Linked DNA regions of Azospirillum sp. TSH100. The protein of the gene in region 1 interacts with the protein of each later gene in a pairwise test. Links are inferred from orthologs where the notes say so. Each region holds a gene or a part of one and is shown on either strand. Other genes may lie near its edges.

Evidence for each region. The genes of interacting proteins can lie anywhere in the genome.
Region 2: the proteins of glnK (region 1) and E6C72_RS11685 interact in binary tests that used the Escherichia coli proteins (3 or more experiments, as listed by UniProt). The link is inferred for Azospirillum sp. TSH100 from one-to-one orthologs.

What each region holds. Positions count from the first base shown.
Region 1 is NZ_CP039638.1:237,063-240,261, forward strand. What follows is about bases 269-3,199. They hold glnK (P-II family nitrogen regulator), read right to left. Parts: upstream 1,938-3,199; coding sequence 1,599-1,937; downstream 269-1,598. Other genes in these bases: E6C72_RS26455 (aminotransferase class I/II-fold pyridoxal phosphate-dependent enzyme), read right to left, coding at 269-676; E6C72_RS26460 (DUF2239 family protein), read left to right, coding at 941-1,519; E6C72_RS26470 (UbiH/UbiF/VisC/COQ6 family ubiquinone biosynthesis hydroxylase), read left to right, coding at 2,332-3,199. Outside these bases: more of E6C72_RS26455, read right to left, coding at 1-268. UniProt on the Escherichia coli protein: Involved in the regulation of nitrogen metabolism. Regulates the activity of its targets by protein-protein interaction in response to the nitrogen status of the cell.
Region 2 is NZ_CP039634.1:2,464,464-2,468,088, reverse strand. Bases 37-3,393 are described here. They hold E6C72_RS11685 ([protein-PII] uridylyltransferase), read left to right. Parts: upstream 37-349; coding sequence 350-3,193; downstream 3,194-3,393. Other genes in these bases: ccoG (cytochrome c oxidase accessory protein CcoG), read right to left, coding at 3,254-3,393; E6C72_RS11690 (hypothetical protein), read right to left, coding at 37-119. Outside these bases: more of E6C72_RS11690, read right to left, coding at 1-36; more of ccoG, read right to left, coding at 3,394-3,625.

The DNA of each region.
Region 1 (3,199 bases):
CCGCCAGCACGAAGCCGTACTGCCGGGCCAACCCGATGGCCTTGGCGAGATAGGCCGGCGTCGCCGCGGCCCCCTGCGGGTTGGCGGGGGTGCAGAGATAGAACAGCGCCGTGCGCTCCAGCAGCTCCGGCGTCAGGGCGTCGAGGTCGGGCAGGAAGCCGGTCTCGCGCGTCGCCGACAGGAACACCGGCTCCGCCCCCGCCATCACCGCGGCCCCTTCATAGGGCGCGTAGAAGGGATTGGGCATCAGCACCGCCGGCTGGCGTCCGGCCTTCTGCGTCGGCACTGCCAGCAGGGCCAGCATGAACAGCGCCTCGCGCGTGCCGGACAGCGGCAGGACCGAGCTGTCGGCGTGCAGCAGCCCGGCCGGCAGGTCGTAGCGGCGGGTCAGCCAATCGCCGACCGCGGCGCGGAACTCCGGCGTGCCACCGACCGGCGGGTACTTGTTCCAGCCTGCGGCGCTGGCGCGCAGCGTCTCCTCGATGATTGCGGGCGGGGTATGCTGCGGTTCGCCGACCGTCAGCAGGATGGGAGCGACATTGGCGCGCGGGGTGATCGGCGCCAGCAGGTTGGCCAGCCGGGTGAAGGGATAGTCGGTCAGCAGGTCGAGCCGGTCGTTGCCGATCGCCTCGCTGAAGACGGCACCGCTGTTGACGCTGAAATCGGTGAGAACCATGGCGACCGCAACCCTCTTCGCACCCCGGATGCCGCACCCCGGCCTGGGGAAGCGGCCACGTCTCGTGAAGGGCGATCCTATCGGCGGGGCACCGGGGGCACAAGCGCCCAGAACCTTTGGGCGTGGCGGGTGGCCGAACGGTCACAGCAAGGGAAGCTGTCCCTCTCCCGGGGCGGGAGAGCGGGTTCCCCATTTCATCCGGACAATATTGACGACCAATTTTCATCCGGGTAAAATAGGCGCATCACAACCGGAGCTCCGACCATGACCGTCACCGCCGAAACCCTCTGCACCGCGTTTCGGGGCGAGCGCCGCCTTGCCGCCGGGGATGCGCTGAGCGTTGCGCGGGCAGTGCGTGCAGCGCTCGACGCGGAACCGGACGGGCCGCCCGTGCTGGTCTTCGACGATGCCACGGGAAAGGTGATCGACCTCGATCTGCGGGGAAGCGATGCGGAGCTTGCGTGGCGTCTATCGCCGCCGCCGCGCGGGCCGGGGCGGCCGAAGCTAGGTGTGGTGGCGCGCGAGGTGACGCTGCTGCCGCGTCATTGGGAGTGGTTGAACGCCCAGCCGGGCGGGGCGTCGGTGGCTCTGCGCAAGCTGGTGGACGAGGCGCGCAAGGGGAGCGAGGCGAAGGACCGCGTGCGCCGGGCGCAGGAGGCCGCCTATCGCGTCATGCTGGAATTGGCCGGTGACCGTCCGGGCTATGAGGAGGCGGTTCGGGCGCTTTATGCGGCGGACCGGTCGCGGTTCGATGCGCTGACGGCCGACTGGCCGGCCGACCTGCGCGATTATGCCGGAGCGCTGGCGGCGGATGCCTTCGTCAGCCCGGGCGAGGGCGGCTGAACAGGCGGGCAGGCGCGCGGACGCGCGCCCGCCGGGTCCGTTCCCGCCGGAAGGAGCGGACCCCGTTTGGCCGGCAGCCTTACAGCGCCTCGGCGTTGGTCTCGCCGGTGCGGATGCGCACGGCCTGGGCGATCTCCAGCACGAAGATCTTGCCGTCGCCGATGCGCCCGGTGTTGGCGGCCTTCTGGATCGCCTCCACCACCTGCTCGTACTGGTCGTCGGACACCGCGACCTCGACCTTCACCTTGGGCAGGAAGCTCACGGAATACTCGGCGCCGCGGTAGATTTCCGTCTGGCCCTTCTGGCGGCCGAAGCCCTTGACCTCGCTGACGGTCAGGCCCTGGATCCCGAGCGACGTCAGCGCCTCGCGCACTTCGTCGAGCTTGAACGGCTTGATGATGGCCATAACCAGTTTCATGTGGCTTCCCCTTAAAGCGTTGTTCCGGCCGCGTGTAAGGCTTTGGCCGCCCCGTTGCGGTACCAGTCCGGCCTGACACCGTACCGTCCTCCCGCCGATGGCCCAAGCCTGTTCGCGTCGACCGCAAAAATCAACGATTACAAGAATCGTGCCGGTTGAAATGCGCTGCAACGATGGGAATATGCCTGTTGATTGGGCGCCCAAAAGGGCGGCATTTGCCCTAAAATCATGCAGCGACAATCTGTCCGGCTGTCTGCACGCGTCGGGCGGGGACTGGACACTGGACAGGACGCCGCAGTGCGACAATTGTCTGATCGCGTCCGTGGCGCCGGCAAGGGTCAGGCCCGGCCGGTCCGCGTGGCGCATGGACGAAAGCGAGAGGGCAGCGAGCATCATGGCCGTACCGGGCACCGAATCGGGCAACGCGACCGTCCCCCCGCTGGGCGGCGACATCACCACGGAGGTCGTGGTGCTGGGCGGCGGTCTGGCCGGGCTGACCATGGCGGCGGCGCTGGCCAGCGCCGGCGTGCCGGTGGTCTGCATCGACCAGGACAGCCCCGAACGCATGGGCGGTCAGGAGTTCGATATCCGCACCACCGCGATCTCCTACGCCTCCAAGATGGTGCTGGAGGCGGCGGGGGTGTGGCACCACATGGCCGACAAGGCCGGCCCGATGCTGGACATCCGCATCGCTGACCAGTTCTCGCCCCTGTTCATCCATTACGACCACACCGAACTGGCGATGGAGGGCAAGCATCAGCCCTTCGGCTGGATCCTGGACAACAAGGACATCCGCCACGCCCTGTTCGCCCGCGCGGCCGAACTGCCGGGGCTGGTCCATCTGGCGCCGGCCAAGGCGGTGACGGTGGAGCGCAAGCGGTCCGGCGTCTCGGTGCGGCTGGCCGACGGGCGCACCGTGCGCGGCCGTCTGCTGGTCGGCGCCGACGGGCGGCGGTCGATGGCGCGCGAGAGCGCCGGGATCAGGGTGCGGCGCTGGTCCTACGACCAGAGCGCCATCATCTGCACCATCCGCCACACCGAACCGAACAAGGGCGTCGCGGTCGAGCATTTCCTGCCCAACGGTCCCTTCGCCGTGCTGCCGATGACGGAGAACCGCTGTTCCATCGTGTGGAGCGAGAAGACCTCGCTGGTCGACACCTATCTGAAGCTTCCCGACGACCAGTTCATCGACGAGTTGCAACGGCGGTCCGGCGGCTATCTCGGCGAGATCACGCTGCTGACCAAGCGCGAGGCCTGGCCGC
Region 2 (3,625 bases), on another replicon or contig:
GTCTGCCGTCCCAGCCCGCGTTCGGCCAGCGTCAGCGCGTCGTTCAGCGCCGCCAGTTCCCGCCGTCCCTTCAAGGATGACTCCTTCGCCGTGCGCTCCGCGATCGTCCGGCCGGTCATGACCCGTCTCCCGTATTACGCTCCAAACAGGATCAGTTTGACCACGCAATACTGGTGCCGCTGTGACGGCGGTCACAACCGCAGGCATAAGCAGGGGCCGGCCTCTGGTTTTCCAGTGCGGACGTGCTACCTGAAGGCTTTACCGCTATAGTGCGGCCGTTGCGGCCATATCACGATCGCCCAATCGCCGTCTCAAAAGCCGATCCAAAAGCGAAGGTTTCCCCCGACCGATGCTGTCCCGTTCCAAGGTGCCGTCCCCGCCGGAATCGCCCGCGCCCGCCATCCCGAACAAGCGCGCCATCATCTCCCGCCGCAAGCTGTCGGGGGAGCTTGAGGATCTGGTCGCCGAGCATGGCACCGGCGACAAGCTGCGGCCGGCGCTGATCGCCTGCCTGCGCAAGGCGCTGGCCGAGGGCAGGGCGGAGGTGCGGCAGCGCTTCGACGCCGGCGGGTCGGGCGAGCAGTGCGTGCGGGAGAACTGCTATCTCGCCGACCGGGTGGTCGGCACGCTGGCCGACTTCACCGTCCGCTTCATCTTCCCCACCGCCAACCCGACCTCGGGGGAGGTGTTCGACGTGGCGGCCACCGGCGGCTACGGCCGTGGCGAGCTGGCGCCCTTCTCCGACATCGACCTCCTGTTCCTGCTGCCCTACAAGCGCACGCCGCGGGTGGAGCAGGTGGTCGAATACATGCTCTACATCCTGTGGGATCTGGGGCTGAAGGTCGGCCATGCCGTGCGCAGCGTCGACGAGTGCATCCGCCAGTCCAAGGCCGACGTCACCATCCGCACGGCGATCCTCGAATCCCGCTATCTCTGGGGGCCGGGCAAGCTGTTCGCCGAGCTGCGCAAGCGCTACGACAAGGAGGTCGTCGCCGGCACCGGTCCCGAATTCGTCGAGGCCAAGCTGGCCGAGCGCGACAACCGCCACCTGAAGATGGGCGACAGCCGCTATGTGCTGGAACCCAACCTGAAGGACGGCAAGGGGGGCTTGCGCGATCTCCAGACCCTGTTCTGGATCGCCAAGTATCTCTACCGGGTCGAGGGCGTCGACGAGCTGGTCGGCAAGCATGTGCTGACGCCAGAGGAGGCGCAGCGCTTCGCCAAGGCGCAGAACTTCCTGTGGACCGCGCGCTGCCACCTGCATTACCTGACCGGCCGGCTGGAAGACCGCCTGACCTTCGATGTCCAGACCAGCATCGGTGCCGCCATGGGCTACACCGACCATGCCGGCACCAAGGGCGTCGAGCGCTTCATGAAGCACTACTTCCTGGTCGCCAAGGATGTCGGCGACCTGACGCGCATCTTCTGCGCGGCGCTGGAAGCGGAATCGAAGCGTCCGCCGAAATTCAACCTGCTGCGCCTGGCCTCGGTCGCCCGCCGCAAGGACGTGGACGGCTTCATCGTCGACGGCGAGCGGCTGAACGCCCGCAGCGACAAGCAGTTCAAGGAACAGCCGATCGACATGATCCGCCTGTTCCACACCGCGCAGATGAACGACATCGACATCCATCCGGCGGCGCTGCGCTCCATCACCCGCTCGCTGTCGGCCATCGGCCCGAAGCTGCGCAACGACCCCGAGGCCAACCGCCTCTTCCTCGACATCCTGACCGGGCCGAAGGATCCGGAGATCACGCTGCGCCGCATGAACGAGGCCGGGGTGATGGCCCGCTTCATCCCGGACTTCGGCCGGGTCGTCGCGCAGATGCAGTATGACATGTACCATGTCTACACGGTGGACGAGCACACGCTGTTCGCGCTCGGCATCCTGCACAAGATCGCGTCGCGCGAGCATGCCGACGAGCTGCCGCTCTCCACCGAGGTGATCCACAAGGTCGTCTCCAAGCGTGCGCTCTACGTCGCCGTCCTGCTGCACGACATCGCCAAGGGCCGCGGCGGCGACCATTCCGTGCTGGGCGCCCGCGTCGCCGAGAAGCTCTGCCCCCGCCTCGGCCTGACGGCGGAAGAGGCGGAAACCGTGGCGTGGCTGGTGCGCTGGCACCTCGCCATGTCGCACACCGCCTTCAAGCGCGACCTGGAGGACGACAAGACCGTCCGCGACTTCGTGGCCCTGGTCCAGTCGCCCGAACGCCTGCGCCTGCTGCTGGTTCTGACCGTCGCCGACATCCGCGCCGTCGGGCCGCAGCGCTGGAACAACTGGAAGGCCACGCTTCTCCGCGAACTCTACAACCGGTCCGAAGAACTGATGTCCGGCGGCATGACGGTGGAGGGCAGGGGCCGGCGCATCCAGGCCGCCCAGGCGGCGCTGCGCGCCGAGCTGACCGACTTCGACGACGAGGCGTTCGAGCATCACAGGGGCCTGGGCTATCCCGGCTACTGGCTGGCCTTCGACACCGACACGCTGGCCCATCAGGCCCGCATCGTCCGCGAGGCGGAGCGCGAGCAGCGCCCGCTGACGGTGGAGACCCGCGTCGACCGCGGCCGTGCTGTGACCGAGGTGACGATCTACGCCACCGACCACAGCGGCCTGTTCTCCCGCCTCGCCGGGGCGCTGGCCGCCTGCGGGGCCGACATCGTCGATGCCCGCATCTTCACCATGACCAACGGCATGGCGCTCGACGTCTTCTCGGTGCAGGACGCCGCCGGCGGCGGGGCGTTCGAGAGCGGCGACAAGCTCGCCAAGCTGTCGGTGATGATCGAGAAGGTGCTGTCCGGCCAGTTGAAGCCGCTGAACGACCTGTCGACCCGCCGCACCACCCAGGCCAGCCGCACCCGCGTCTTCCATGTGCCGCCGCGCGTGCTGATCGACAACAACGCCTCGACCACCCACACGGTGATCGAGGTCAACGGCCGCGACCGTCCCGGCCTGCTCTACGACCTGACCCGCGCCCTGTCGAACCTGACGCTTCAGATCAGCTCGGCCAAGGTCTCCACCTTCGGCGAGAAGGCCATCGACGTCTTCTATGTGAAGGACGTCTTCGGCCTGAAGGTGACGCATGAGGGCAAGCTGGCGAAGATCAAGGAACGCCTGTTGAGCGCGCTCGACGACCCCGCCAGCGAAGCCCCGCCCCCGGCGACGGTCAAGCGGACCCGGACGAAGGTGACGGGGGCGTAGAAGAATAAGCCTCTCCCCCCTCGGATACCCTCTCCCGGGGTGGGAGAGGGTACTCTTCCCTCACGGCGCCATGAACACGCTGGCGTGTTTGCCGGCCTCGCCGCTCGCCTGATCCTTGGCGATCACCGCGACGTCCGTCGAGCCCGACTTGACCGCCGCCGGCGGCACCTTCACGAACACCCGGAAGGTCGCCACCGAGTCCGCCTCCGCCTTCAGCGTCAGGCTGCTGCCGCTGCCGGCCGCCTCATCCCCCGCGACCGACAGATGCGCGTTGCCCAGACCCTCGAAGCTCACCAGATAGCTGCGGGCGATGTGCGTCTTGTTCAGCACCTTGATCGTATAGGCGTTCTGCACCGACCCGTCGGACAGCGTCACGAACAGCGGCGCCCGGTCGCGCAGCACGCTGACGTCCAGCGTCGGCCGCAGCAGCAG